Regions from separate parts of the Arthrobacter sp. G119Y2 genome, predicted to be linked through region 2. Evidence: riboswitches for the same ligand, from Rfam matches in the RefSeq annotation. Region 2 holds a riboswitch; each other region holds the start of a gene.

Region 1 (7,306 bases), on a different contig from region 2:
AGGAACTCGCCGCTGCCGGAGGAACCGCCCAGGACACCGTCGATCAGCCCGCCGTAGTAATGCAGGGCGTTGGCCTCATAGCTGGAAAGGTACGGAGCCAGCGGCATGACGCTGCCGCCGGAGACCAGCTGCGGAAGCACCGACACGGCGTTGCGGGCGGCGTCGCCGGGGCTGTCGCTGCCGGGCGCCGGCTCACCCGGGACGTATCCCCGGGAGCTGCTCGTGAACTGCTGGGAGAATTCCAGGCCGGAGTAGAGCGGGCTGATGTACCAGCGCCCGTCTGATTCCGTGGCCATCAGGGTCAGGCCCGAGTTGTTGACGCCCATGGAGGCAAAGGGGGTGGATTCGTCGACGGCGTCCATATCCCCGCCGGCTTCGAAGGCGCTCCGGATGGCGCCTGTGGTCTGATCGGGATCAATCTGCACCCGCAGTTCTCCGCTGCTGAAATTGACCATGGCCAGGTGCTCATCAATTTCCGTCACGACGGGCTGCGCGCCGCCGAGGCTGATGTCGATGCCGTCCAGGGAAAGGTCCATCCCGTTCTCCCCGCCGGAATCGCCGTCGGAAACCTTCGCGAAAGCGTCCATGACGCCGTGGTCTTCGGCCTGCTCTTCGGCGGCTTCCCGGACACGCTGCAAGGCATCGCGTTCCTGCGGGGGCACCATGGTGAAAACGCCCACCAGGTCTTTGTCCTCCACGGCCTCGATCAGCTTCTCGGCGGCGGATTCGGCCGAACCGGCGCCGCCGCGGATCATATTCTGGACGTAGAAGTAGCCGCCGATGCCGGCCGCGGCCAGGGTCAGGAGCACGCCGACGCTGATGATGACCCTGCGGCTGGGTTTCTTGAATCCGTCGGCGGTGTCGGCGGCGGCGGGACCGGCGGCGGCAGAACCGGCGGCGGGCGTCTGATGCCCGGTGACCGCTGCGGTCCCGGTCTCCCGGACAGCGGGCCCGCTCGGGGCGGCATCATCGCGGGGAACAGGTTCGCGGCATGAACCGCAGAATTTCCATTCCGGCTGGAGCTTGGCGCCGCAGGACATGCAGAAACTGGACAAAGTTTTTCCCCCGAAAAACAGGGGAATGCGAGTGTAGCTATCCCCCGATAAAACAACACTCTTACAGGGAGGAGCCTAGCATGCGGGTGCAGGAATAAATCCCTGCCAATAACGCTGCCAATTTGCAGTGCCTTGCACTAATTAACCTTGTGCTCATTAAAGCCGTCGGCCGTTCCCGGAATTATCTGCTGCTTCATCCTGCAGCGGCAGTTCATCAGGGGACGGAAGGTGCGGTGAAGGTATAGGACTGGCCTGCCCCTTCACCGCACCCACGGCTGCTCCGGCCGTCTGGTCAGGGGCCGCTACTCGCAGCCGACGCCGTCGCCGTCCCGGTCCAGATGCGTGCCGTAGCCGGGGCTGCCGATGTAAACCGGCGCCGCTCCGGCGTTGCGGGCTGCCGTGCAGTTCGGGTAGTAGGCCGGCGCGGGCGGTGCAGGAGCCGGGGCGGGCGCGGGGGCCGGGACCGGAGCCGGGGCGGGAGGCTCCGGGGGAATGTACTGCTGCGCCGCCTGCTCATCGGCCAGGCGCTGGGCCTCAGCAGCCTGGGCATCGGCTAGCGCCTGGTCATCGGCGATGCGCTGCGCTTCTGCTGCCTCTGCGGCTGCCCGCTCGTCAGCTTCCTTCTGGTCCGCTGCCGCCTGCCGGTCCGCGAGGATCCGGGTGGAACTGTCCTTGTCCATCCAGATCAAGGCGCCGTCGTCGTCCTCGGTGCAGACAAAGACCACCGATGTGCTGGACGAGAATGACGGCGTGGGAGTGCTGGTGGCCGAAGGCGAGGGGGACTTGGTGGGAACCCGCGACGCCGAGGCCGACGACGACGGCGTCGGGCTGGGGCTGGCCGCGGTCCTCACGGTCTCGGTCTTACCGGCTCCGAAGCACGGCTTACCGGCGACGACCGTGGAAGTCGCCGAAGGAGTCGGAGTCGGGGTTGCGCTCCTGGTTGCGGACGGGGAGGAGGAAGCCGCAGCAGGTTCCGCCTCTTCGGTTCCGCAACCCGCGACGGCCAGGACCACCGCTGTCAGGCCGGCAACCGCGAGAGCCCGCTGACGCCGATGCTGTTCCGATCTGCCGCCCTTGGCCGATTTTGGGCAGGACTGTATAGGTCGAAATAGCAAAGGATCCCCCGGGACGTTAGCAACATTTTTAGATGCAATTGCATCAGCCATAGAGTAACAGTGCCTGTGCAGGACGTTTGACCGTCATACAGTCCCGAACCTAGCCGCAGTGCCCGCTACCGCCGAAGGCCCTTTTTTACAGCCGCACGGTTTTACAGCCGCACGGTCCGAAAGCCCACCAGTTGGAAACGCCCGATCCGCAGCGTAAAGACCGGCCATTCGACCGCGGGCCCGCGGGCCGGCTCCGGCTTTGCCTTTCGCTCTCCGGTATCTCTTTCTCCGGTGTCTCTTGCCGCGGCGTCTCGTTCTCTGGCCACGCGCCGCGCCTCCCGCCACCTGCGTCTGGATTCGGCTTCCGCCAAGCGTTCGCGGTGCACGGCGCGGGCCAGGTCTATCGTCATTGCCATCTGCTTCTCCTCCGCTCGGGATACTTCACGCTAGGTCCGAAAAAAGCGCGGGTGCAGCGGCGATGCGGACATGTCGGGTCCGTATCACCAGAAAGGGCTTACGGCTGGGCTGCCGCAGTTGTCAGGATCCTGAGGGCTAGCCGCTAACTGCCCGCCCGCAAGCCGGGAACGGGCCGCAGCCCTGTCCTCCGGTCAGCCCCGCCGGGTACCGTAGAAGAACGCTTCTTCCGGAGGTCTTGTATGGACTGGCTGGCAGTGTCCCTCCTGGCCCTCGCGGCGCTCGTTCTGGGAACCGCCGCCGGCTGGAGCATCCGGGCAGGCATTGACCGCCGCGACGAAAATGCGGCCCTGAACGCACTCGTCACGGATCTGCACCTGAAGCGTCCGCTGGCCCCGATCGAACCGCAGGTGATCCAGGGCGCCGGCGACGAGGAACGCTGCCGCGCCACCGTGCTGGATGCACGCGAGCGCATGATCGAAACCCTCGCCCATCTGCGCAGCGGATCCGCCAACACCGATGTGCTGATGCGCATGTCCGCAGCCTGCACCCGCTACCTCCGTGATTCCTCCCGGGCGCCGGAGCGGTACCAGTTCGCACTGATGGAACTGCGCGAAACAATGGTCGACGGCGTGAAACTGCTCAGCGACGCCGGGCGGCGCGTGCGTTACCGGGCACCCGGGGAACGGTCCGCCGCCAAGCCCGCCCGCACGCCGTCGCGCCGGCCGAACCGCCTGCTCCGCGGACGTTTATGACACCTGTGTGACGCAGGAAGAGACGCATGACGTCACGCTGCGGAGTTTGCGGCAACGCGGCGTCATTCTCTTGCCCGGGCGGCCTCCGCCAAGCTTCCATGGTGGTGTCCGCTTCTCGAATCCGGACATTTCCCATCCAGAGCGGCTGAGAGACCTGGCTCGTTGACGCCGCAGCAACCACCCTTCGGGGCCGGTGCTCATGCCAGGACCGATGGACTCACTTCCCCGTTGGGCCCTAGCTGCAGAGCTGTGCAGCAGCGGCTCCTGCGTGCTCGAATGCCGTGTTCCTCGGTGCGACCCGAGAGGATCCCATGCACGACTCCCCCCGATCCCCCCGCATATTTGCGGCCCGCACCTCCCGCACCTCGGTTGCTTCCCGCACTCCCCTGCGGGTCGCGGCGCTCCTGGCCGCGGCGGCACTGACCCTGTCTGCCTGCGGATCCGGTTCCCAGACAGCAGGCGCCAACGCCCCAGCGGGTACGTCCGGTGAACCGGTCGACGGCGGCACGCTGGTGTACGCCGAGGTCACCCCCATCAACAACTGGCAGACCCAGGCCGCGCGGTTTTACGAGAAATCCAACGTGCTGAACTCGGTGCTGGACCGGCTGACCTACTTTGATCCGGAGAAGGGTGAGCTGGTTCCCTGGATCGCCTCGGCCTTCTCGGCCAACGCCGACAGCACCGAATTCACCTTCACCATCCGCCCCGGCGTCACGTTCAGCGACGGCACCCCGCTGGACGCCGCGGCGGTGAAGGCCAACCTGGACAGCTTTGGCCTGGGCCTTCCCGCCGCCCAGATCCAGCCGAACGTGGACTTCGCCGGCTACCAAACCAGCGAAGTAACCGGCACGGACCAGGTGGTGGTCACGTTGAACGCCCCGAACTCCAACTTCCTGCGCGCCACCTCCTCCGTCACTGCCGGACTCGTCTCCCCGGCCACATTGCAGAAGGACGCGGCCGGGCAGTCGGCCATCTCGTCCATTTCCGGCTCCGGGCCCTTCGTCTACGAATCCGAAAAGCCCGATGAGGAAGTCGTGCTCGCCAAGCGGGACGGCTACGCCTGGGCTCCGGACGGGGCGGAGAACCCGGGCGAGGCCCACCTGGACAAGGTGGTCATCAAATACCTGCCCGAGGTCGCGCACCGCGCCGGCGCCGTGCAGTCCGGCCAGGTAGATCTGGTCCGCGGCCTGCAGCCGGTGGACGAGGCCGCACTGGCATCCAGCGGCAACCAGGTGCTCGCGGCCGACGGCGTGGACCTCACGGTGAACATGGGAGCCGTGCGGACCGGCAGCGGAAAGCTGGCCGATCCCGCCGTGCGGCAGGCCCTGCAGGCGGGCATCGACCGGCAGACCATCAAGGACACGGTGCTCTCCGAGAGCTACACTCTGGCGGCGTCGGTCCTGAACCACCAGGCCCCCGGATTCGTGGACCTGAGCGCTGACCTGGCCTACAACCCGGAGAAAGCCCAGCAGCTGCTGGACGACGCCGGCTGGCAGGAAGGCAGCGACGGCATCCGCGAGAAGGACGGCGAGAAACTCGAGGTCACCGTCACCAGCTCCAACAACTCAGTGGTCATCAAACCGGCCTTCGAACTGATCGAGCAGCAGTGGCGGCAGATCGGCGTGAAGCTGAACAACCGTGCCGGCGACAACACCTTCCTCACCACGGCCATGCCCGATCCCAAGGTGGAATTCTTCGGCACCCGCCAGTTCATCTACGCCGGACTCGGTCCCATCTTCGAACCGGCCAACAACACCATGACGCACACCTCGGACCCGGAGCTGAACGCCCTGTTCGCCGCCGAGCGCGCCGCGGCCCCGGGCCCGGAACGGGACGAGGTCCTGGCGGCGGAACAGCAGGCGCTCGTGGTGGACAAGGCCTTCTCCCTGGTCCTCTGGGACGAAGTCCAGGTCTACGGCGCGCACCGCAACACCCACATTGACTTCACCTCCGGCACGGCGCCCATCTTCCAGAGCGCCTGGAAAGCGGACGGCTAAGCATGGCCCGCTATCTGGCGCACCGGATCGGGCAGGCCCTGCTGGTGGTCTGGCTCGCCTACACCCTGATTTTCCTCGCCGTGCAGCTGCTGCCCAGTGATCCGGTCACCATCTTCCTGACCTCCGATTCCGCGGTGGACCAGGCCGCGATCGACACCATGAAAGCCCAGTACGGCTACGACCAGCCGCTGCTCATCCAGTACCTGGCGCAGCTGGCAGCGCTGCTGGGCGGCGACGTCGGCTACTCCCTGACCTCGGGCGAACCGGTGACCGAGCGCATCGGCGGAGCCCTCGGTTCCACCCTCGCGCTGGCCGGCTCGGCGCTGGCGACCGCCGTCGTCATTGCCCTGGCCGTGGTCGCGGCGGCCACCCTGGCACCGTGGCCGGTGCTGCGGCGGGCTTTGGCGAACCTGCCGCCGCTGTTTTCCGCCGTACCGGTGTTCTGGCTGGGGCTCGTGCTCTTGGAGCTGCTCTCCATCCGGCTGGGCCTGCTGCCGCTGTTCCCCGACGGGTCCTTCCTGTCCCTCGCCGTCCCGGTGCTCGTGCTCGCCGTCCATGTCTCGGCGCCCATGGCGCAGGTGCTGCTCAAGAGCGTGGAGCAGGTTTACCGGCAGCCGTTCATTGACGTGCTCCGGGCCAAAGGCGCTTCTCCGGCCTGGATCTTCTGCCGCCACGCGCTTCAGAACGCCGCCGGACCCGCCCTGTCCATCCTGGGCATCACCGTGGGCACGCTGTTCGCGGGATCCGTGATCACCGAAACCGTGTTTGCCCGCGCCGGCCTCGGCTCGGTGGTCCTGCAAGCGGTCACCACCCAGGACGTGCCCCTGGTCCAGGGCCTGGTGCTGCTCACGGCCACGGTGTTTGTGGCCGTCAACCTCCTCGTGGATCTGCTGCACCCCCTGCTGGATCCGCGCATCCTCAAAGACGCCAGGCAGGGTTCAGCCCCCGCTTTGGCCTCCTGACACCGCTCTCCCGAGGACTTCCCATGACTTTGCTTTCCCCTTCCGCAGCACCCGGCGACGTTGCGCCCGGTGCAGCAGACCCGCCCGCCGCACCGGCACGACGACGACGGCGGCCGGGTTTCCGTCCCGCCCTCGCCCTGACCCTGCTGCCGGTGCTGCTGATCGCCGCGGCGGCGCTCTTTCCCGGGCTCTTCACCGGACAGGATCCGATCAGCGGGATCCCGCAGGAGAAGTTCCAGGCCCCCACTTTCGAGCACTGGTTCGGCACCGACCACCTGGGTCGGGACGTGTTTGCCCGCGTGGTGCACGGAACGTCGCAGACCTTCCTGACCGCCGGCCTGGCCGTGCTGATCGGACTCGTGGCCGGAACCGGAATCGGAGTCCTCGCTGCCACCGGCGGACGCGCCGCTGACGCCGTCACCATGCGTCTGGTCGATGTCCTGCTCGCCGTTCCGGGCTTCCTGATCGCGCTGATCATCGTCACGGCGTCCGCCCCGGGGCCAGTGTCCCTGGGCCTGGGGGTGGGCATCGCCGTCATCGCCTCCTTCGCCCGGGTGGTCCGGGCCGAGGTCCTGCGGGTGCGGAACCTGGAGTTTGTCGAGGCTGCCTTCCTCACCGGCGGCACCTACTGGACCGTGCTGCGCCGGCACCTGCTGCCCAACGCCGCCGGCCCGGTGCTCTCACTCGTCGCCGTGGATTTGGGTGCAGCCATCCTCGTGGTCTCGTCGCTGGGTTTCCTCGGCTTCGGCGCACCTCCGCCCGAGCCTGAATGGGGGCTGCTGATTGCCGAGGGCCGCCAGTATCTGGGCACCGCCTGGTGGATGACCACCCTGCCCGGCCTCGTCATTGTCGCCGCCGTGGTCCTGCTGGCCGCCCTCGGCCGGCAACTGCTCAAGAGCTTCCGGTTCTGAGAAAGGAATCCCGCATGAACTCCTCCACAGGACCATCCTCCCTCCCGTCCGCCGCTGACTCTCCTGTGCGCTCCCTGCTCTCGGTGCGCGGCCTGACCATCGAGTA
Region 2 (7,306 bases):
CGAGGCCGGCTTACTGGAAGCGGCCTCCGGCTCCTCCTGCGCGGTGCACCCTGCCAGTACAAGGCCCAGTACTGCTGCCGGAAGCAAAGCCTTCCGTGAAAGCGGCAAACCCGGCCGGCTGCCGGGCTTTCCCTTTTTGTGTGATGTGCCGTGGACATTTCTGTTTGTGCTCATCTCCGCTACTTCCTTTCGAAGTAATCCGAAGAACAATAGTCCGTCCATGGCATGATGTAAAGGTTTGGTAACGGAGACCGTGCCGGCAAGGAATGTGCCGCGGAAAATGAATTGACGCGGCTTCCAATTTCCAGTTCCCGGCGGCGCTTTCCGGTCAGGCGAATTCAGGGACGCTGAGCTGCCGGAACGCCGACCCGTGGAAGACCAGCGGCTCATGGGCGTCGTCGTGGGAGGTGTGGCCGTGAACCCGCAGCAGCACCACTGTGTGGTCGCCCGCGGGCACCTCGTTCTCCACTGAGCACTCCAGCCACAGGGCGGCACGGTCCAGGAACAGGGCACCGGACTCGTCGGTGTGCAGGTCAAGCCCGGCGAAACGGTCGCCGGTTTTGGATGCGATCTGTTTGCAGATTCCCTCGTGTTCGGAGCCCAGGATGGATACGCCGATCCGCGTTGCCGGCCGGAGCACCGGCCAGGTGCGGGACGTGTTCTGTACGGCAAACAGGACCAGGGGCGGGTCCATGGACACGCCCACGGTAAAGGACGAGGCAACAATTCCCTGCGGCTCTCCGTCGACCACCGCGCACAAAGCGGCAATGCCGGACGGGAAACGTGAAAAGGCGCGGCGCAGGGCTGCCGGCTGAAGGTCGCTAACAAGGGACATGGTGGAAAGATCCTCTGCCTTAAGCGCGGTGCCGGCGGCCATTACGGCCGCGGCGCCACCAGCGCGGTACTTGCCGCAGCCGGGAGAGTCTCGCCGGGCGGCCGAATCGTCACCTGGAGCACCCCGCTACGGCGAGAGGGTTGCCGTCCAGCCGGCCAGGGCCCGTGGCTGGAACTCTTGATTCTTCTCCCAAGGTAGGCGCGGCCGATGCAGGGTTGCAAACGGATGCCTTACTTCGTAAAACTCCGCTTCATAAAACTCCCGGCAGCCAGGGGATAGAGTTTGGCTATGAAACAGCGGTGGTTTAAACAGGTGGACGTCTTTGGCAGTGAACCGTATCTGGGCAATCCCCTTGCCGTGGTTCTGGAAGCCGAAGGCCTTTCGGACTCCGACATGGAGTCTTTTGCGCGGTGGACCAACTTGTCGGAAACCACGTTCGTGCTGCCGCCCACCAGGGACGGGGCTGACTACCGGGTCCGCATCTTCACCCCGGGCGGCGAGATTCCCTTTGCCGGGCACCCCACGCTGGGAACCTGCCACGCGTGGCTGGAGGCCGGGAACAAGCGGCGCTATCCCGACGTCGTCGTGCAGGAATGCGGAATCGGCCTCGTGACGCTGCACGCCAATGCCGGCATTGCCGCTTTCGCCGCACCGCCGCTGCTGCGCTCGGGACCGCTTGAAGACGAGGTCCTTGACCAGGCGCTGAAGGCCCTGAACCTGGACCGCACCCAGATCCTTGCCTCCAATTGGATCGACAACGGACCCGGCTGGCTGGGACTGCTGCTCCCGGATGCCGCAGCGGTGCTGGCACTGAAGCCGGATCCGGTTGTCATGGGAAGCCTGCGCGTGGGTGTCATCGGCGCGCAGCCTGCGGACGCTGAAACCGACTACGAGGTCCGCGCCTTTGTGCCCGGGCTCGGCATCACCGAAGATCCCGTCACCGGAAGCCTTAACGCCGGCCTGGCGCAGTGGCTGATTGGCGCTGAGCTGGCACCGGAGCGGTACATCGTCAGGCAGGGTACGGCGGTCAGGCGCGACGGCCGGGTCCGCGTTTTCACGCGCGACGGCAAAATCTGGGTGGGCGGATCCACGGTCACATCCATCGACGGCACCGTCACCCTGTAAAACCTGCTGAGGACCCGCATGTTCAATCTGCACTCCCTGCCGCTTCCCGTCCTCGGCGCGCCGATGGCGGGAGGCGTATCCACTCCTGAACTGGCGGCTGCGGTCAGCAGCGCCGGGGGACTCGGATTCCTGGCGGCCGGCTACAAGAGCGCCGACGCTGTCCGTGAGCAGATTCTCCGGACCCGCAGCCTGACCGGTGCCGGGTTCGGTGTGAACCTCTTTGTGCCGGACCATGCCAATACCTACGCCGCCAATACCTGCGCCGCTGCCGAGGCAGACAGAAAGCTTGCCGCGGCGCTGGCTTTCCGGGACCGGCTGGCGGCCGGCACCGGGCTGGAGCCCGGACACCCGAACCCGGACGACGACGACGGCTGGCCGGCCAAACTGGATCTGGTCCTGCAGGAGCAGCCGGCGGTCGTGTCCTTCACATTTGGGCTGCCGGATGCTGCCGTGCTGGCCGAGCTCGCCGGCCGGGACATCTGCACCGTCATCACGGTGACGGACCCGGATGAAGCCCGGGCAGCAGCCGGGGCCGGAGCCCGGGTTCTGTGCGTCCAGGGACCCGGGGCGGGAGGCCACCGCGGCACCCTGGACAGCGCCAAAGCGCCCGGCGACGTGCCGCTGGACGAACTCCTGCGCGGAATCGCGGAAGTATCCGACCTGCCGCTGGTCGCCGCCGGCGGGATAGCTGCTCCGTCGGACGCCGCCGCGGCGCTGGCCTGCGGGGCAACGGCGGTGCAGGTGGGAACGCTCCTGCTGCTCAGCCCTGAAGCGGGGACCAGTCCGGTGCACCGCCTGGCGCTGCGGGAAGCGGCGCTCGGCTCCCGCTGGCAGGAAACGTCACTGACCCGGGCCTTTTCGGGTCGGCCGGCCCGGGGACTGACCAACGAATTCATGCGCACTTACCCGGACGCGCCCGATGCGTACCCGTACATCAACCAGATCACCGGACCGCTGCGGGCCGCCGCAGCAGCGGAGGGCAACCCCGACGGGGTCAGCCTGTGGGCCGGCACCGGCTACCGGCAGGTGAGCGGGGATGCCGCCGGGATCATTGTCCGCCGGCTCGCCGGGGTCGGGGACCGGGAGTACTGAAACTGCCCGGGGGACTGAAGCTGCACGGCAGTTCGGACCGCTAGGGCACCGTAATCCGGATGAAAACAGAGGCCGCGTCCTTTGCGGCCCTGGCCAGCACGGCCAGCTTGGGATCCTGCACGTCCAGGGGACGCAGCCGGGCCAAGCCGCTCCACGGCTGGAAAATCCGCTCGTTCGCCAGCAGCTCGGTCAGTGCGCGGTCGCCGCCAAATACCAGGTACTCGGGCTGCTGGTCGGTGAAGATCCGGGCTGCCTGTTCGGCAGCGGTCTGCACGAGGGCATCAGCCTGGTTGCTGCGCCGACGTGCGAAGCGCTGCTGTGAGCCGCCGCCTGCTGCGGTGCGGGACTGGACGTACCGGGTGCCGGCCTTGGACGCGAGCAGCAGTCCGTCGCGGGCCACGCCCGCCGCATATCCGCCGCGGCGCAGCAGCACAATGCCGAGGGTGCGGGACTGGCCGGCCAGTGACACCAGGCGTTCGACGTCGTTGGTGCCCCGCCCCGGCCTGCCGTCGTCCGGCCAGGGGGCCAGGATTTCCGCCTCGGTGCCGTTGGCGGCCGCGAGGTGCAGCCCGCCGTGCTCGGGGGTCAGCGCCAGCTCTCCGTTGCCTGCTGCAAACCGGTCCAGCCAGCCGGGCAGCCGCTCGGGTGATACATACGTGGTTCGGGTGGCGGGCATTCGACGATTCTTCCGGTGCGGCTGAGCCGGCGGTTGCCGGGCCTTCTCCACGCTACGGCACGAGTAGCCTTGGGATGTGAGTGATTTGTTCAGCAGCGACAGTGACAGCTACACCGACAGTGACAGCGGCAGCGGCACCGGCACGGACAACCGGTACGACGACGGCGGGTCGGACTCCGCCGCGGGCGATGACGGCCGGAAGCGTCCGCGCAGCCCCCTGGCAGTGCGGATGCGGCCGCGGACGCTGGACGAAGTCGTGGGACAGCAGCACCTGCTCGGCCCGGGATCCCCGCTGCGCACCCTGGCCGAATCGGCCGACGACCGCGGCCCCGCCGGCCCGTCGTCGGTCATGCTCTGGGGACCTCCGGGCACGGGTAAAACCACGCTCGCCCATGTCGTTGCACGCGGTTCCGGACGCAAATTCGTGGAACTGTCCGCCATCACCGCCGGCGTGAAGGATGTCCGCCGGGTGATGGAGGACGCCCTGACCAACCGCGACCTGCACCGCATCACCACCGTGCTGTTCCTGGACGAAATCCACCGGTTCAACAAGGCCCAGCAGGATGCGCTGCTGCCCGGCGTGGAGAACCGCTGGGTGGTGCTGGTGGCCGCCACCACCGAAAACCCGTCCTTTTCGGTGGTTTCGCCGCTGCTGTCCCGGTCCCTGCTGCTGACGCTGAAACCGCTGACCGAACAGGACATAGCCTCGCTGCTCCAGCGCGCCGTGGAGGACGAGCGCGGGCTGGCCGGACGCGTAACGCTGACCGAAGAGGCGCTGGAACACCTGGTGCGCCTGGCAGCGGGCGACGCGCGGCGCGGACTCACTGCGCTGGAAGCGGCCGCGGGCGTCGCCTACTCCGAACGGGCCGACGGCGAGGAGACCCCGGTGGTCACGCTCAGCGACGCGGAAAAGGCGCTGGACGTGGCAGCCCTGCGCTATGATCGCGCGGGAGACCAGCACTATGACGTCACCAGCGCCTTCATCAAATCCCTGCGCGGCTCGGACGTCGATGCTGCCCTGCACTACCTCGCCAAGATGGTCGAGGCAGGGGAGGACCCGCGGTTCATTGCCCGGCGGCTGGTGATTTCGGCCGCCGAAGACGTGGGCATGGCTGATCCCACGGCCCTGCAGACCGCGGTGGCCGCAGCGCAGGCGGTCCAGCTGATCGGCATGCCCGAAGGGCGGATTATCCTGGCCGAGGCCGTGGTGCATATTGCAACCGCCCCCAAATCCAACGCCGCCTACAACGGCATCAATGCCGCCATCGCCGATGTCCGCGCCGGACGCGGGCAGGGCATTCCCGCCCATCTGCGCGACGCCCACTATCCCGGAGCCAAGCAGCTCGGGCACGGCAAGGGCTACGTCTACTCTCACGACGAACCGCACGGCGTTGCCCGGCAGCAGTACCCGCCGGATGACCTGGTGGGCCGCAACTACTACGAGCCCACCGGCAACGGCGTGGAACGGGACATCACGGCGCGGCTTCAGCGGCTGCGCGGGATCATCCGCGGGAAGTAGCCGGGGGAGTCTCCGGGGGAGCCGCCGGAAGGAACTGCGTCCGTCCCCGTGCTAGGATTGATGGTTGACTGGCAAGCGCGACGCCGGACCCCCTTCCCCGCTGTAAGCGGGGAGCTGTGCCCGGTGCCGTGTCTGTAGCAGAAGGCAGCGGTTGGCCCGAGCTCTCCCTAATGGAGGCCAGTACTTACGTATCAGTCATCACGGTATCCCGGTGAGAACCAGGGCTGCGGTGGCCAAACCGCCAAAACAGTGAAAGGTGAACGTGGCTAACAACACACGTGCACGCCGTCAGGCCCGCGCTTCGCGCGCCCTCGGCATTGCTTTGACCCCCAAGGCAGCCAAGTACTTCGAGCGTCGTCCTTACCCGCCGGGTGAGCACGGCCGCGCACGTCGCAAGCAGGACAGCGACTACGCGGTACGCCTGCGTGAAAAGCAGCGTCTGCGCGCCCAGTACGGCATCCGTGAAGCACAGATGACCCGTGTCTTCGAGGAAGCCCGCCGCACCGCCGGTCTGACCGGTGAAAACCTGATCGAGCTGCTCGAGATGCGTCTTGACGCCCTCGTGCTGCGCGCCGGCTTTGCCCGCACGATCGCCCAGGCCCGCCAGCTTGTTGTGCACCGTCACATCATGGTTGACGGCGCCCGCGTGGACCGCCCGTCGTTCCGCGTTTCCGAAGGCCAGCTCATCCATGTGCACCAGCGCAGCGAGACCATGACGCCGTTCCAGGTTGCCGCTGCCGGCGCCCACCGCGACGTCCTGCCCGCCGTTCCGGGTTACCTGGATGTTTCCCTGGACAAGCTGCAGGCACGCCTCGTGCGCCGCCCGAAGCGCTCGGAAGTTCCCGTGACCTGCGAAGAGCAGCTCGTCGTGGAATACTACGCACGCTAATCTCGAGTCTTTCTCGATTTTTCGAACAGCCCGCGGCCCAAGCCGCGGGCTGTTTGGTTAAGCGGCACCTGCCGCTTGCCCTAGGGTCGGGCCGCCGCTGCCCGTCCCGCCGCTGCCGTTCCGCCGGCCGCCGGCTTCGCCTGTGCCCGGGGGCACAAGTAAGTGCTGCGGCCGCGGAGTAGGTAAGGTACATAGCGGAAAGTCTTAGTTTTTCAACCCCAAGAGGAGTGCCATGTCGGGTGGAGATATTGCCGGTCTGATTGCTGCCGGTGTGTTCGCGGTGCTGGTAGTGCTGCTGGCCGTCCCGATCTGGAAGCTGGGCAAGGTCTTTGACGAGCTGCGCGGAGCCATCCGGAACATCAGCGACGAAACCACTCCGCTGATCGAGGAAGTCACCACCACGGTGTCCACCACCAACCTGCAGCTGCAGAAGGTGGACGGCATTTCCTCGAACGTCTCTGACGCAACCGCCAACATCTCCGCCCTGTCCTCGCTGGTGGCCGCCACTGTCGGGTCGCCGCTGATCAAGGTCTCAGCGTTCAGCTACGGAGTCCGTTCGGCCCTTTCCTCCCGCAGCAAGAGCCGCGGCCGCCGCAGCCGCTAACCCCGCCACCAGCACAGGAGCGAAACCCATGATCAAGCGAGTCTTTTGGATGTCCATCGGCGTCACCATCGGCGTCATCGCCGTCCGCCGGTTCTCGGACGCCAGGAACACCCTGGGTCCCGCCGGACTCAACCAGGCCGTCGGCACCGCCGCCGACGCCCTGCAGAACTTCGCCGACGCGTTCCGCGACGGCATGAGCGAACGTGAGGGCGAGCTGCGCACCGCCCTGGGCATGGACACCGGCGACACCGTTGCCGAGACCATGGCTGCCGTACGCCGCTGACATCCACAACCGGCCATCCGGCACCTCGTGCCGGCAGCCTCAACTGAGCGAAACGCCTGAATTACCGGAAGGGTAAAAAGCACCATGAAGTCCCACGAGATTGCACGCCGCTGGCTGGATTTCTTCAGCGACAAGGGCCACACGGTGGTTCCCTCCGCGTCCCTCGTCACCAATGATCCGTCGCTGCTCTTCACCGTGGCCGGCATGGTGCCTTTCATTCCTTACCTCACGGCCCGCGAGAAGGCCCCGTACAAGCGCGCCACCAGCGTGCAGAAGTGCATCC
Region 3 (7,306 bases), on a different contig from region 2:
AAGAACATCGGTTTCCTGTCCTTTGGACATTACCGGGATGTAGAAGGATCTTCCGTGCGCACAGCCCGGGACGCCCTGCTGCAGACCATCGATCTGGCGGTCGCAGCGGAGGAACTGGGCGTGAACGGAGCCTACCTGCGGGTGCACCATTTCGCCCCGCAGTTCGCCGCGCCGTTCCCGCTGCTCTCTGCCATGGCCGCACGCACCAGCACGCTGGAACTGGGCACCGCAGTGATCGACATGCGCTATGAAAACCCCCTCTACATGGCCGAGGAAGCAGCTGCGGCGGACCTGATCAGCGGCGGACGGCTGCAGCTGGGCGTGAGCCGGGGATCACCCGAGCCGGCCCTGCGCGGCTACGAGGCGTTCGGATATGTTCCGGCCGACGGCAGCACCGACGCCGATGAAGCGCGCAAACACACCCTCGTGTTCCGCGCCGCCATCGCCGGCGCCGGGCTGGCGGCAGCCGATCCGGTCATGACCGGCACCTCCGGAACCCTTGCGGTGGAGCCGCAGGCCCCCGGACTCAGCAACCGGATCTGGTGGGGTTCCGGCACCCGCGCCACGGCCAAATGGACCGGACAGCAGGGCATGAACCTGATGAGCTCCACCCTGCTGACCGAGGACACCGGCGTGCCCTTCGACCAGCTGCAGGCCGAGCAAATAGCGCTGTTCCGCTCCGCCTGGGCCGATTCCGGACACGAGGGCACACCCCGGGTCTCCGTGAGCCGCAGCGTCATTCCGCTGGTCACCGATGAGGACCGGCGGTACTTCGGCCTGCGCGCCCTGGCCGACACCCGCGACCAGGTGGGAACGCTGGACGGCGGTTTGGCCCGCTTCGGCAAGAGCTACATCGGCGAACCGGATGTGATCGCTGAACAGCTCGCCGCGGATGCCGCGGTGCAGGACGCGGACACGGTCCTGGTCACTGTGCCCAATCAACTGGGCGTGGAGTACAACACGCAGCTGCTGGAAAACATCGTGAAGCATGTGGCTCCGGCAGCCGGCTGGCGCTGACTCCCCGCCATGGATGCAGAGCGCACGACGGCGGACGGTTCCCAGTGTCGGCGGCGTGCGCTAGTGTTGTGTCAGCTTCACGAGAGGTGGCCGACGGCCGGACAAGTTCCGGCCGGAAAAGCTCCGACTGGCCTCACACCAACCCCACTGTTCGGCGGGTGGTTCGGATGACGAAGCGGTCTGCCGCCGCCCGGCGCAGGCAAGAACAAACCGTAAAGGAAAACACTGTGAGCATTTCCAGTGACGCCCGCTGCACCAGTTTCAAGCCCGGCCACAACGTTCATCTCATCCATGCCAAACTGCTGGCCGGCTTCGATGACTGGGTGGACGCGCAGGCGTACGTTGATCTCGACCTGGACCTGATCCAGCTGGTGGTGGACGGTCAGCAGCAGCTGATGTGGTTCCACGACCTGCCGGCCCTGGCGCAGGCCCTGGCCGGTTCGGACGGGCAGGCGCAGTGGTGCGCACGGCATTCGTCGCTGCTGGTTCCCGGCGGCTTCGTCACTGCGGCCAAGCGTTCTTTTTTCTACTTGGCGACGCCGGAAAGGGTGCTTCCCTGTAACCGGGTCAGCGCAGGCGACGCCGAAGCCGCGCGATCTCGTCAAGGTTAAGTCCCGCTGAGAGCAGGTACTGTTCCGCGTCAAAACCGTCCAGGGCGCGGAGCAGTTCCTTTCGGCCGTCGGCCACCCGCTCCCGGAGCTGGTCCTCGGTGAGCGGTTTTTCCCGCGGGTGCAGCTGGGTGGCGTGGAAGGCATTGATGCCGCGGACCGCCTGCTCGTAGTCCTCGGCAATGGCTTCGGGTTCCGCACCGGCCAGCGCCAGCGCCAGCATGGCGATCAGGCCGGTGCGGTCCCGGCCGGCGGAACAATGGATGACGACGGCGCCGTCACGGGCCTCGGCTACGGCACGCATGACGGCGGCGATCTTCTCCGGCCAGCGGCGCAGGTTTTCCCGGTAGAAGCGCGGCGAGTCCATGTAGGGGCCGGTCAAGGCGGTGAACTCCGGATCCTTCGCCTCCTGGGTGGGCCGGTTCAGGAACACAATGTCCCGGGCCGCCGACGGCGGCACCTCCGGATCGGTATCCCGGCGGCCGATCTCGGAGTCGTTGCGCAGGTCGACGACGGTGCGCACGCCGTCGTTGTATGCCTGCCGCCAGCCGTTCTCCGTCAGCCATTCCGAGCGGCCCATCCGGAAAATCCGGCCCGGCGCCACCTTCCCGCCGCCGGCAAGGGGAATGCCGCCGAGGTCGCGGGCATTGGCGGCGCCCTCCCACTCCACGCCGCGGTCAGTGCGGTTGTCCATGCTTCCACCCTAGGCCGAGTCCGGCGGGGATACTTCCACTGGGTCGGAGGCGTGAGGTGTGTCCGGCGCGAGGTCGAGGAGGAACAGCGCACGGCTGCCCTAGGCTCATCGGTGTGGAATGCAGGCTCCCCTCATCGAAAAGGAACGTGCCATGTCACCGATCGAAGTTGTCCAGAAATCCCTTCCCGCCGTTCGTCTTGCCGCCCGCACCGCGGTGGTGTCCGACCAGCCCGCTCTGCGGGGTGCACCTCGGGGCCATGGACCGCATCGCCGAGAGCTGGCAGGCTCTCCACGCCGAGATCATTGCCCGCGGATTTGCGCCTTCCGGTCCCTGCCGGGAGCTGTACATGCGTGCGGTGTCCGAGGACCAGTCGGATTGGGTGACCGAACTGCAGCAGCCGGTCACCCGCGCCTGACTCACTGCCAGTCGAAGAAGCCCCTGCCGGATTTTCGGCCGAGCTCGCCGCGGGCCACTTTGTCCCTCAGGATCTGCGGCGGCTCGAACCGGGGCCCCAGCGTGGAGGCCAGGTACTCGGCAATGCCCAGCCGGACGTCCAGGCCCACTATGTCGGTGGTCCGCAGCGGGCCGGTGGGGTGCTTGTAGCCCAGCACCATGGCGGCGTCGATGTCCTCGGCCGACGCGACGCCGTCCTCCACCATCCGCATGGCCTCCAGGGCTATGGCCACTCCGAGCCGCGAGCTGGCAAAGCCGGGGGCATCCTGAACGACGACGGGTGTTTTCCCCAGGTCCTGCACCCAGGTCCGGGCGGTGTCGGCCAGCTCCGCGGAGGTCTGCGGCCCGAGCACCACCTCGATCAGTTCGGAGGCCGGCACCGGGTTGAAGAAGTGCAGACCGCAGAAGCGGTCCGGGCGCTCGAGTTTTCCGGCCAGTTCGGCGATGGACAGCGAGGAGGTATTGGAGGCCAGCCAGGCGCCGGGGGCCAGCTGTTCCTCCACGGCGGCCAGAGCTGCGGCCTTGAGGCTGAAGTCCTCGGGCACGGCCTCGACCACGAGTCCGCAGCGGGCGAAGTCGGCGTAGTCGGTGGAGACGGAGAGGCGGGCGGTAAGGTCCTCGAGGGATTCGGCAACCGTTCCCCGCTCCACGCTTTTGGCCAGGTTGGCGGCAACCCGGTCGTAGGCGGCGGAGGCGGCGTCATCGTCGCGCTCCACCACCACCACACCGGCCCCCGCCGTGCAGAAGGCGTGGGTGATGCCCGCGCCCATCCGTCCGCCGCCGAGAACTCCTACCGTGGAGGGAACTGCCATTATTTTTTCTTCCTCTCGAGGAATGCTGCCATGCGGTCGAATTTGGCCTCGGATTCGAACAGAATCCCCTGGGCCAGGGTGTCAATAACGGGGTGCGCCTCTGCCGGAGCCGCAAACACGGCCTTTGTAATCCGTACCGCCAGCGGGTCCTGGCGGGCAATGCGGTCGGCCAGGGCGTGGGCGGCGTCGAGCAGCTGCTCGGGGTCCGCCAGTTCGGTGACCAGGCGCACTGCCAGTGCCTCGTCGCCGGTGAGGATCCGCCCGGCGAGGAGGATTTCCTTGGCCAGCGGCTCCCCCACGAGCTCCTTAAGCCGCCAGGTGGCGCCGGCGGCGGCCAGAATGCCGAGCGAGGTTTCCGGGTTGCCGATCTTCAGCCGCGGGGTGCCGATGCGGAAGTCGGCGGCGAAGGCCAGTTCCGCTCCCCCGCCCAGGGCATAGCCGTCCAGGGCTGCGATGACGGGCATCGGCAGCTTGGCGATCCGGGCAAAAACGCTGGAGTTGATGCCGCGCAGGGCGTCGTCGCGGCGGCGTTCACGGAGCTGGGCGATGTCCGCTCCGGAGGCAAACACGCCGCTGCTGCCGGCCAGGATCAGGATCCGGGGGTTTTCCTCCAGCTCCGCGCACAGCTGGTGCAGCTCATCGACCATGGCCTGGTCGATGGCGTTGCGGACCTCGGGCCGGTTCAGGACGGCGGTGATCCGCCCTTCGTCCTCGGTGACCTGCAGCGTGGTGAACGAGCTGTAGTCAGCGCCCACTTAGACGGCCTCGATGAGCATGGCCGTGCCCTGGCCCACGCCTACGCACATGGTGGCGATGCCGCGGGAAGCGCCCTCGCGTTCCATCCGGTTCAGCAGCGTGATGGCAATCCGCGAGCCGGACGAGCCGAGCGGATGGCCCAGGGCAATGGCGCCGCCGTCGTTGTTCACAATGTCCTCGTTCACGCCGAGCCGGCGGATGCAAGCCAGTGACTGGGTGGCGAAGGCTTCGTTCAGCTCAAAAGCCCCGACGTCGGCGAGCTTTACGCCGCTGCGGGCGAGCACCTTCTGAGTGGCCGGGACGGGGCCGATGCCCATGATTTCCGGCGGAACTCCGGCGGAAGCGCCGTCGACAATCCGGGCACGGGCGGTGAGTCCGTATTCGCGGATGGCCCGCTCCGAAGCGACGATGACAGCGGATGCTCCGTCATTCAGCGAACTGGCGTTTCCGGCGGTGACGATGCCGCCCGGCTTGACCACCGGACGCAGCTTGGCCAGGACCTCGGCGGTGGTGCCCTCGCGCGGGCCCTCGTCTGCGTCCACCACGGTGTCGCCCTTGCGGCCGGGAACCGTGACCGGAACAATTTCATCCTTGAAGCGCCCGGCAACGATGGCGGCGATGGCGTTCTCGTGCGAGCGGACGGCGAAGGCGTCGGCGTCTTCGCGGGAAATGCCGTCCACCGCGGCGAGTTCCTCCGCGGTTTCCGGCATCGAGTAGGTCATCTTGCCGTCCCGGGAGAGCTCTCCCGAGGTGAAGCGTTCATTGACGAAGCGCCAGCCGATGGAGGTGTCGAAGGTATCCCCCGGCTTGGCGAAGGCCTTGGTGGGCTTTTCAGTGACCCAGGGGGCACGGCTCATGGACTCGGTGCCGCCGGCAATGACGATGTCCGCGGCTCCGGACTTGATCATGTGCGAGGCCATGATGATTGCGGAGAGGCCCGAGGCGCACAGCCGGTTCACGGTGATGCCGGGAACGTCCGAGGGGAAGCCCGCCAGCAGGGCAGCCATGCGCGCAACGTTGCGGTTCTCCTCGCCGGCACCGTTGGCGTTACCCAGGATCACTTCGTCGACGACGGCGGGGTCCAGTCCCTCGCGGGCCACCAGTTCCTGCAGCGTCAGTGCTGCGAGGTCATCGGGACGGACGCCTGAGAGCCCGCCGCCGTAGCGGCCTACCGGAGTCCGTACTCCGCCCACGAGAAATGCTTCAGCCATGTCCGTCTGCTCCCACCGTCTGTGTTGCTGTGTTGCCTGCTGTGTGTGCAAGGCGCGCCAATTACTGAACGTTCGTTCTGTAAACAATCCCATGTTGGCGCACTCCGGTCAATGTCTGCGCAGGGAGACACCGTAACAAGCCGCCCCTGCGGACAGCAGCTGACCGCAGTACCGGGCCGCCGACGGGTTCCCTCTGGTTAGCTCCTGATCATGACCTTCAATATTCAGATTTGTGTTGACTGCGCGGATGCCCATTCCCAGGCTGACTGGTGGGCCGAAACCCTGGGCTGGGTCCTTGAACCCCTGGACCAGGCGTTCATTGATTCGCTGCTGGAACAGGGAGCGATCGGTCCGGACGATGTGGTCGAACACAACGGGCAGCGCAGATGGCGCGACGGTGCCGCCATCTGCCGGGAGAGCGAAGCGCACTCCCCCGAACGCCTGCGCATCCTGTTCCAGCCCGTGCCCGAACCGAAGACGGCGAAGGACCGCATCCATCTGGACATCCACCTCAACGGGGCTGACAAGGACGCGAAGCGCGCGGAACTGGAGGCACGGGGCGCCACCTTCCTTTACGCGGCCGAGCAGGGCCCGTCCTCCTGGTACACCATGGCGGATCCCGAGGGCAACGAATTCTGCATTGCCTAGCATGACGCAGTGCCTGGGGGTGGGCCTGGGGCACAGGCCTGGGGTGCGTGCATGGGGGCCGGACATGGGGGCACAGATGGTTGGGACGCGCGGTTCCCGCGACCGGCAGGGAGTTCGGCTACTGGAGCAGCTCGGCCGGAATGGCGTAGGTCAGCAGGACGGCTAGGAGGTTCTTCGCGGCATGGACGCCGTAGGAGAGCATGAAGTTGTTCCCCGCCCAGACGTACAGCCCCACCAGCACCGCTCCCATCACCAGGTACGGAAGCAGCACGGGAAGCGCCAGGGCTTCTTTGCCCGCAAGGTGGATCCCGGCAAACAGCACTATGGAGATCAGGCAGCAGATCCAGATGTTGAGGTATTTGCTGAGCTTGCCGATCAGCAGGTGGCGGAAGATGTACTCCTCCACAAACGGCGCAATGACCACGAGCAGGGGAATGATCAGCAGCGGCGGCAGGGAGACAACCAGCCCCTGGACGGCTTCCTGGTTGACTGCTGTTTCCGGCGGCCCGGTCACGAGCCCGGCAATGACGCTGAGCAGCAGCATCGCGAAGACACCGCCGGGAATGATCGCCAGGGTCAGCCACGGGCGGGTGGCCAGGATCCGGGTTTCCCGCACCGCGTACCGCCAGGACGCCCAGGCAGCCAGCGCCCCGGCACTGAGGTAGAACGCCAGGTTCACCGCGTAGCCGGCCAGCACCGGATCGGGAATCAGCCGGGTCAGGCCCGGGATGCCCAGCCCGGGCGCATAGCTGAAAATGAGGACAAACAGGACGTAGAAACCGGCGGCAATACCGTCCCGGCGCGTGAACCTGTAGGGCAGCGGCGCAATAGCCGGCCGGTGCTGGTTCGCCACCCTAGACCGTCAGTTCAGCCATGACGCGGGGCATGGCTTCGAGCAGTTCCCCGGCCAGGAAACTCAACGGCCCCTGAGCCGCGGAGAGCCGGTCACCGGCGGTGGAGTGCAGGTAGGTGCCCCAGCATCCGGCCTGCTCGGGTGAGGCCCGGCGGGCCAGGAAACCGCTGATGGCACCGGCGAGCACGTCGCCGGAGCCGGAGGTTCCCAATCCGGAGTTGCCGGCCGGAATCTCCCAGCGGCGGCCGTCCGG
Region 4 (7,306 bases), on a different contig from region 2:
AATTCCGCTGGACGCAATGGCGGAATTGTTGGACGGCGACGGCGGAACCGGCGGCCCGGGAGCTGAAGCCACGGCCCTGCTGGACGAGCTGGAGGCCCGCATTGACGCGGAAATGGACCTGCTGCAGCGCCGGAAACGGCTGATCACCGGGCTCAGGACGGCCCGCGCACTGGATCTGCCGCCGGAGCTGGCGCAGGTGGTTGACGCCTTCGCCGCGTCAGCTCCTGCATCCGTGCGGCAGATGGATCGTGAACAGGCCATCCTGCTGGCACATCTTGCGGGTGAGGACGGTGTTAACAGCCTTGCGGAGGTCTACGAGAAACTGAGCTCGTCGGAGCTTGCCGACGGGGTGCTGCAGTTTTACACCGACTTTGCCGGGCTCACCCAGGAAACCTCCGACGAAGAGCTGGAGCAGCTGGTTACCGGTTTCGTGGAAACAGTCGCTGTTCCCGTCCGGGACGCGATCGCGGGTTCCGGGCAGCTTCTGGCCGCGGACGAGTCCGCCGTCACGGCCGTTTTTGACGAGTACCGGCAAAGCGCACTGAATCCGGCCCAGCAGCTGGCCCTGGCCCGGATCACAGAGCGGCTGGAGGGAGTGGGCTGAGCTGGCGACGCCGGATACTTCGCCGGCGCTAGTTCAGGAAGGACTCGATGGCGTCCGCAAGCGCTGTGTCAGGCACGCTCGTCGTATCGCCCTCCAGCAGCTGGAACTCCCCCTCATCGAGAGCGGCCGCGGCGCGGCGGGCCAGGTCCTGGGTTTCGTCGCCGCTGGTGCTGCCCGCCAGAACGAGAACCGGGACCTGGACGCCGCCCAGTCCTTCAAGTTCGGTCTGCAGGAGCAGAAGCTCGTCCTCACCTTCCTCCAGCGCCAGAGTTGGCTCCAGCGCCACCACCCGGGTGATCACCGCCGACTCCTCAGCGGCGCGCAGCGCCAGGAAAGCGCCGGAGGCAAACCCGTAAAGGCTCGCGGAACCGCCGGCCACCTGCACCACCGCCAGCAAGTCATCGACGTCGGACTCTGCCGTGTATTCCTCCCCCATTCCGCTCTCCCCCATGCCGCGCCGGTCATAGGTGTAAACCGTGTGGTTCTCCGAAAGCAGGTCGGCAAGAACCTGCGTGCTGGAGCTGCTGCGGTCCGCCGTGAGGGGATCGACGATCACGAGCGGCGGGCCGCTGCCCTGCCGGGACCAGGCAATGCGGGTTCCGTCTGCGGACAGAGCGATTCCGGAAGCGCTGGGAGAGTGTTCCATGGCATGCTCCTGCACAGGCTGGGGACGACGCACCGGATTGGATGCGCCACCTTTCAAACGTAGGAGCGGGCCCGGGTACGGTCAATGGCGGCGGAGGCAGAGCCGACTTGCGTACTCCGGTTTAATACACCGCCGGCTGCAGCCGGTACGAGGCGCCGCGGTGTTCCTCCGGCAGCTTGTCTCCCCGGTTGAACAGCTTGTTGCGCAGGGTGCCGGCGCTGTATTCGGTCCGGTAGGCGCCGCGCTTCTGCAGTTCGGGCACCACAAACTCGACGATGTCCTCGAAGGTGCCCGGCGTAACCGCGTAGGCCAGGTTGAAACCGTCGACGTCGGTCTCTTCCACCCAGCGGATCATCTCCTCGGCGATTTCCGCTCCCGAACCCACCATCCGCGGCCCCAGTCCGCCGATCCCCACTGAATCGGCGATGTCGCGCACCGTCCAGGGTTCGCCGTCGTCCTTGGGCTTCTGGAAGTTGCCCGCGGCGGACTGGATGGCATTGGATTTCACGTTGCCCAGCGGCTCGTCCAGGTTGTAGCCGGACAGGTCCACGCCCATCCACCCGGACATCAGCGCCAGGGCACCCTCATGGCTGGCGTACTGCTGGTAGTCCTCGTGTTTGGCGGCGGCTTCTGCTGCGGTGGCGGCAGTGATAACGGTCATCAGCGTGTAGATCCGGATGGAATGCCGGTCCCGGCCTGCGGCCTCGGCGGCGTCCCGGATTTTCGTGACCGTTGCCTTCAGCTTTTCCTTGGTGGGCGCTCCGACAAATACCGCCTCGGCGTTGGCAGCCGCAAACGTTATGCCTCGCGGGGAGGCGCCGGCCTGATAAATCACCGGCGTGCGCTGCGGCGACGGCTCGCTGATGTGGATTCCCGGAACTTTGAAGTACTTGCCTTCATGGTTGATGTCATGAACCTTGGCCGGGTCGGTGAAAACGCCGGTCTCCTTGTCGCGGACGACGGCGCCGTCCTCCCAGGAGCCTTCCAGCAGTTTGTAGATTACTTCGAGGTACTCATCTGCGTGGTTGTAGCGCTCATCGTGTTCCAGCTGGTCTTCAGCCCCCAGGTTCCGGGCGGCGGAGGGCAGGTACCCGGTCACGACGTTCCAGCCGACCCGGCCGTTGGTGAGGTGGTCAAGCGTGGAGAGCCGGCGGGCAAACGGATAAGGATGCTCGTACGCGGTTCCGGCAGTGACGCCGAAGCCGAGGTGTTCAGTGACCAGGGCCATCGCGGACACCAGCAGCAGCGGATCATTGACCGGAACCTGGGTTCCCTGCCGCAGGGTGGCCTCGTTGGAGCTGCCGTACACGTCGTAGGTGCCCAGCACATCCGCGAGGAAAATGCCGTCAAACAGCCCTTTTTCGCAGGTCCTGGCCAGATGCGCCCAGTAGCGGAGGTCGGTGTACTCGGCGGACTTATCCTGCGGGTGGCGCCACAGGCCCGGCGACTGGTGGCCCACGCAGTTCATGTCGAAGGCATTGAAGCGGATCTGCCGCCGGCTGCTCTCTTCGGTCGCGGGGATGCTCTGCTCTGACATGGGGAACCTTTCGGAACGGGACGCACCCGCAAAGGAGCGCCGTACTTGCCGTCCGCGGACGCGGGACGGCCGGATCCTCATCTGGGGCACCCCGCTACGGAGAAGAGGGTTGCCGCCCAACCAGCCAGAGCTTCGCGTTGGGACTCATGATCCTTCGGCTCCAGTATCTGCACAGCACTGCAGCGCTTGGGAAGTCAATGACCTTTTGTGAACCTGCCCGTTGCTGCCCACTCCTGCCGCCGGCCGGGGTCCCGCCCGTTGCCGGACCCAAAACACGCTTCCGCTGGCGCGCCCAGTCGCTATTGTGTGCGACATGAAAAGACACCTGAGCTGGATCGTGCCGTTTGTTGGTGTTTTTGCGCTTTATCTCGGCGCGGCCCTGGGGACAAACATCAACCTCCAGTCCGGCAGCAGTGTCAATGTTCAGGCCCTCATTCAACTCGCCATTTTCCTGATGTGGGTTGTGCTCACCATTGTTTTGGTGATCCGTACGGTGCGGAACGGTTACCGCGTTTTCCGCGGCTATCGGCGGTCCGGCGGCCATCTCACCAAATCGGAGCAGGCCCAGGCAAATCTTCAACAAAACTACGAGAACTCATGGGCCGCGGCCAGAAACCTGGTTGCACAACTCTCGGCGGGACACCGGCCGGCGTCCCTTGAAGTGTGGGGAATCGTTCTGGAACCGGGCGAAACAGTGCACCTTTCAATCAGAGCGGATTATGCACGCTTTTACGGCCTCAACGGAACTTATGTTCATACATCGGGATTCTTTTGGGGGCAGCCTGCCTTTGTCCTAGCAGGATTCGGAGTTACCGCCCTAGCCAACAGATCACGACGGCGGGCAGCTCAGGCTGCATCGCGCCAACAGTGGCGCGATTCCCAGCACAGTCAAATGTTCCTGACCGACCGGAGGATTATCTGCCAAGCAAACGGCAGGTGGCTCAGCTTCTATTACGCGCACGTCTCCGTTTGTTATCCCGAGCCGGAGAACAACAGCATGGTGCTCGAATTCCACTCCTCGGAACCGCTTCTGATCGGAGGAGCGGAGGCGCCGGTGGCCATCGCCTACTTGGTCTGGGCACTCTACGGGGAGCACGGACTGAAGGCCCACCCTGCCCTCGAAAGCCTGCGCAGATGATGATCCACAGCCTGCACCGGCTTGTGGGCCGCCAGGGCAGCGCAGCGAAATATTACGCCGGGGACTTGCCCGTTTCCCGAATGGCGCGTTTAGTAGCACTTGACCATCCCGAGCGGCTGAGAGACCTGGATCAGTGAAGCCGCAGCAACCCTGGTTGCCGTACCTTCTCCTTGAGGAACGGCAATAACGAGGACAACGCCGCAGGAGGCCGTAACCGGCCCAAGGCGTTTTCCGTAGGGTGCTACTGCCAGGACCGATGGAGAGTTAACATGACCGCCTTGGCTTCACAGTCCCCTGCCGCCGCCCCGCCCGCTGTTTCCGGGCAGGCACCCGCCGGCTCCGCGCTTCCCGTGACCTTTTCCGGCCTGGGCCGCAGCTTCGGCACCGGACCTGAGGCCCACCTCGTCCTCCGGGACATCACCTTTGAAGTTTCCCCCGGCGAGGTCCTGGCCATCCTGGGTTCCAGCGGCTGCGGAAAGTCCACGCTGCTGCGTGCCGCTGCCGGCCTGGATCCTGCCAGCACCGGCGAAGTCCTGATCAACGGCACTGCCGTGAACGGAATCGACGACCGCTGCGCCGTCGCGTTCCAGGAACCCCGGCTGCTGCCCTGGCAGACTCTGCAGGCCAACATCGCCATGGGACTGCCCAAGGGCACAAGCGCCAAAAACGGCAAGGCCAAGGTCGCCGAACTGCTGGAACTGGTGGAACTGGCGTCCTTCGCCAAGCACCGGCCGCGGGCCGTCTCGGGCGGCATGGCGCAGCGCGCCTCGCTGGCCCGGGCACTGGCCCGCACCCCCGGGGTGCTGCTGCTCGATGAACCTTTCGGTGCCCTGGATGCACTGACCCGGCTGAAGATGCAGGACCTGCTGCTCTCAGTGCACCGGGCCACCCCCACCACCGTGCTGCTGGTGACCCACGACGTGGACGAGGCCCTCCAGCTGGCCGACCGCATCATCATCCTCGGCAAAGAGCCCGGAACCCCCGGCGCCACGATCACGGACACCATCACCGTGCCCGGCAGCCGGCCGCGGAACCGCGCGTCGGCGGAGCTGGCACGAATGCGCGGCGAGCTCCTGGCCCGCCTCGGCGTCGACCGCCACTAGCCGTCCAGCGCCCCTCCCGGAACCATCCCGGCTGCCGCCCTCCCGGGACGCGCCCCGGTTCCCGGGCGCACTCCCGGTCCTCCCGTGCCTTTTGCGGCACTGACTCATGCTTCCCAGACTTCCCAGAGAAAGAAACTCCCATGAACAGCCGTTCCCGCAGCTCCTCTCCGATTTCCTCCCCCATCAAGGCCCTCGCCGCGGCCGCAGCCGCAGCGTCCCTGCTGCTGACCGGCTGCGTGGCCGGGGAGGATTCCGAATCTGCCGCGAACGCCGGAACCGCCGACGGCGGAACACTCACCCTGGACTTCGCGACGTACAACCCGCTGAGCCTGATCATCAAGGACCAGGGCTGGCTGGAGGAAACGCTCGCGGAGGACGGCGTCACCGTGGAGTGGGTGCAGTCCGCCGGGTCCAACAAGGCCAACGAGAATCTGCGGTCCGGAGCGGTGGACGTCGGTTCCACGGCCGGTTCCGCCGCGCTGCTCAACCGTGCCAACGGGTCCCCGATCAAGGCCATCGACGTCTTTTCCCAGCCCGAGTGGTCAGCGCTGGTAGTCGGCGCGGATTCGGAGATCACCTCCGTGTCGGACCTCAAGGGCAAGTCGGTGGCCGCCACCAAGGGCACGGACCCGTATTTCTTCCTGGTCCAGGCCCTGGAAGAGGCCGGGCTGAGCCTCACCGACGTCACCGTGGAGCAGCTGCAGCACGCCGACGGACGCACCGCGCTGGAGAACGGTTCGGTGGACGCCTGGGCCGGACTTGACCCGATCATGGCCGGCGCCGAGCAAAACGGTGCCCGGCTGGTCCACCGGAACCTGGACTTCAACACCTACGGCATCCTGGCCGCAAATGAGGCGTTCCTTGAGGAGGATCCCGAGCAGGCACAGGCCGTCGTCAACGCCTACGAGAAGGCCCGCGCCTGGGCTGCGGAGAACCCGGAGGAAACCGCGCAGATCCTCGCCGATGTCGCCGGACTGGATCTGGCCGTTGCGCAGACCGTGGTGCTCGAACGCAGCAACCTCGACGTCGACCCCGCCCCGGGCGAGGCGCAGCGCAGCGTCCTGGAGAAGATCGGCCCCACGCTCGTGGAGACCGGAGACGTTGCGGACCAGGCCAAGATCGACACCGCCCTGGACAGCCTCTTTGACGATTCCTACGTGCGTAATGCCGACCCCGACGCCGTCAAGGAGTCCTGATGACGCAGTTCGAAACCCCGTACCTCACCGGCAACAGTGCCGTTCCCGTCTCCCGGGCAGGCCTGGCCGCCACCGGAGCTGCGGCGGCACCCTCCCCTTCCGGGCCAAGCAGGGAAACTGCACCCGCAGGCCTGCTTTCCCGCCGCTGGATCCGGCTCGCCCTGGGACTGGTGGTTCCGGCCGTCCTGCTGGCAGCCTGGCAGCTCAGCACGGCCGCCGGTGTCTTCACCGCCGTCCAGCTGCCTTCCCCCGCCGCCGTCTACACCGCGGCCCTCGACCTCATCGACCGCGGCCAGCTGGGCCAGCACATCGCCATTTCCACCCAGCGGGTGCTCATTGGTTTTGTCATCGGCGCCCTGCTGGGGCTGGCGCTGGGTGCCCTGCTGGGCTTGTCCCGGCTGGCGGAGGTCCTGCTCAGCCCGGTGATCGGTGCGCTGCGCGCCGTACCGTCCCTGGCCTGGGTGCCGCTGCTGATCCTGTGGTTGAAGATCGGTGAGGATTCCAAGATCACCCTGATCGCCATCGGCGCGTTTTTCCCGGTGTTCACCACAGTGTCCCTGGCCCTGCGCCACGTGGACCGGAACCTGGTCGAAGCTGCCCGGGCCTTTGGCCTGAACGGGCTGAAGCTGCTGAGAACGGTGCAGCTGCCCGCCGTCGTCCCCGCCGTGTTCTCCGGGCTGCGGCTGGCCCTGGCCCAGGCGTGGCTGTTCCTGGTTGCCGCCGAACTCATTGCCTCCTCGATGGGGCTGGGCTTTCTGCTCATCGATTCGCAGAACAACGGACGCACCGACCGGCTGCTGCTGGCCATCGTCCTGCTTGCCCTCATCGGCAAGGCCACCGACGCGCTCCTGGGACTTGCAGAGAAAGGGGCCGTGAAGAAATGGGCCTGATCCCAACGATCGAAGCCACCGTTGACCCGGCCGGCGCCGTCGATCCCGCCACGGAGGACGAACGCATCGCGTTCTGGGAAGCCGCCGCACGCCGGCTCCAGTGGGAGCAGCCCTGGCACACCGCCCACACCTTCGCCGCGCCGCAGCGCCTGAGCGGGCCGCAAACGCCCGAGGACGACGCCGAATACAGCG

Evidence for each region. A riboswitch is a leader RNA that binds a small molecule or an ion and turns the genes downstream of it on or off. The one in region 2 is predicted to bind S-adenosylmethionine.
Region 1: it holds a riboswitch for S-adenosylmethionine, as region 2 does, so the genes downstream of both, WKB88_RS16190 (ABC transporter substrate-binding protein) here and WKB88_RS13000 (flavin reductase family protein) in region 2, are expected to answer to the same signal.
Region 3: it holds a riboswitch for S-adenosylmethionine, as region 2 does, so the genes downstream of both, WKB88_RS14650 (hypothetical protein) here and WKB88_RS13000 (flavin reductase family protein) in region 2, are expected to answer to the same signal.
Region 4: it holds a riboswitch for S-adenosylmethionine, as region 2 does, so the genes downstream of both, WKB88_RS11620 (LLM class flavin-dependent oxidoreductase) here and WKB88_RS13000 (flavin reductase family protein) in region 2, are expected to answer to the same signal.

Annotation. Positions count from the first base shown of each region.
Region 1 covers NZ_JBBPFS010000008.1:132,632-139,937, reverse strand. Annotated here, with positions in the region: gene WKB88_RS16210 (hypothetical protein) at 1-1,040, opposite strand, end outside; gene WKB88_RS16205 (excalibur calcium-binding domain-containing protein) at 1,358-1,735, opposite strand; gene WKB88_RS16200 (hypothetical protein) at 1,716-2,102, shown strand; gene WKB88_RS16195 (hypothetical protein) at 2,818-3,330, shown strand; SAM riboswitch class I at 3,460-3,548, shown strand; gene WKB88_RS16190 (ABC transporter substrate-binding protein) at 3,642-5,327, shown strand; gene WKB88_RS16185 (ABC transporter permease) at 5,330-6,289, shown strand; gene WKB88_RS16180 (ABC transporter permease) at 6,313-7,200, shown strand; gene WKB88_RS16175 (ABC transporter ATP-binding protein) at 7,215-7,306, shown strand, end outside.
Region 2 covers NZ_JBBPFS010000005.1:267,876-275,181, forward strand. Annotated here, with positions in the region: gene WKB88_RS13000 (flavin reductase family protein) at 329-835, opposite strand; SAM riboswitch class IV at 897-1,018, opposite strand; gene WKB88_RS13005 (PhzF family phenazine biosynthesis protein) at 1,124-1,960, shown strand; gene WKB88_RS13010 (nitronate monooxygenase) at 1,979-3,052, shown strand; gene WKB88_RS13015 (acVLRF1 family peptidyl-tRNA hydrolase) at 3,093-3,728, opposite strand; gene WKB88_RS13020 (replication-associated recombination protein A) at 3,805-5,247, shown strand; gene rpsD (30S ribosomal protein S4) at 5,510-6,136, shown strand; gene WKB88_RS13030 (DUF948 domain-containing protein) at 6,369-6,740, shown strand; gene WKB88_RS13035 (hypothetical protein) at 6,769-7,023, shown strand; gene alaS (alanine--tRNA ligase) at 7,108-7,306, shown strand, end outside.
Region 3 covers NZ_JBBPFS010000006.1:217,092-224,397, reverse strand. Annotated here, with positions in the region: gene WKB88_RS14655 (LLM class flavin-dependent oxidoreductase) at 1-1,017, shown strand, start outside; SAM riboswitch class IV at 1,093-1,229, shown strand; gene WKB88_RS14650 (hypothetical protein) at 1,245-1,628, shown strand; gene WKB88_RS14645 (tyrosine-protein phosphatase) at 1,585-2,319, opposite strand; gene WKB88_RS14640 (GyrI-like domain-containing protein) at 2,577-2,735, shown strand; gene WKB88_RS14635 (3-hydroxyacyl-CoA dehydrogenase family protein) at 2,737-3,585, opposite strand; gene WKB88_RS14630 (enoyl-CoA hydratase/isomerase family protein) at 3,585-4,340, opposite strand; gene WKB88_RS14625 (thiolase family protein) at 4,341-5,552, opposite strand; gene WKB88_RS14620 (VOC family protein) at 5,763-6,200, shown strand; gene WKB88_RS14615 (CPBP family intramembrane glutamic endopeptidase) at 6,319-7,053, opposite strand; gene WKB88_RS14610 (NAD(P)H-hydrate dehydratase) at 7,055-7,306, opposite strand, start outside.
Region 4 covers NZ_JBBPFS010000004.1:470,779-478,084, reverse strand. Annotated here, with positions in the region: gene WKB88_RS11630 (MerR family transcriptional regulator) at 1-604, shown strand, start outside; gene WKB88_RS11625 (alpha/beta fold hydrolase) at 633-1,250, opposite strand; gene WKB88_RS11620 (LLM class flavin-dependent oxidoreductase) at 1,372-2,787, opposite strand; SAM riboswitch class IV at 2,824-2,939, opposite strand; gene WKB88_RS11615 (hypothetical protein) at 3,101-3,925, shown strand; gene WKB88_RS11610 (ABC transporter ATP-binding protein) at 4,195-5,028, shown strand; gene WKB88_RS11605 (aliphatic sulfonate ABC transporter substrate-binding protein) at 5,169-6,224, shown strand; gene WKB88_RS11600 (ABC transporter permease) at 6,224-7,114, shown strand; gene acs (acetate--CoA ligase) at 7,105-7,306, shown strand, end outside.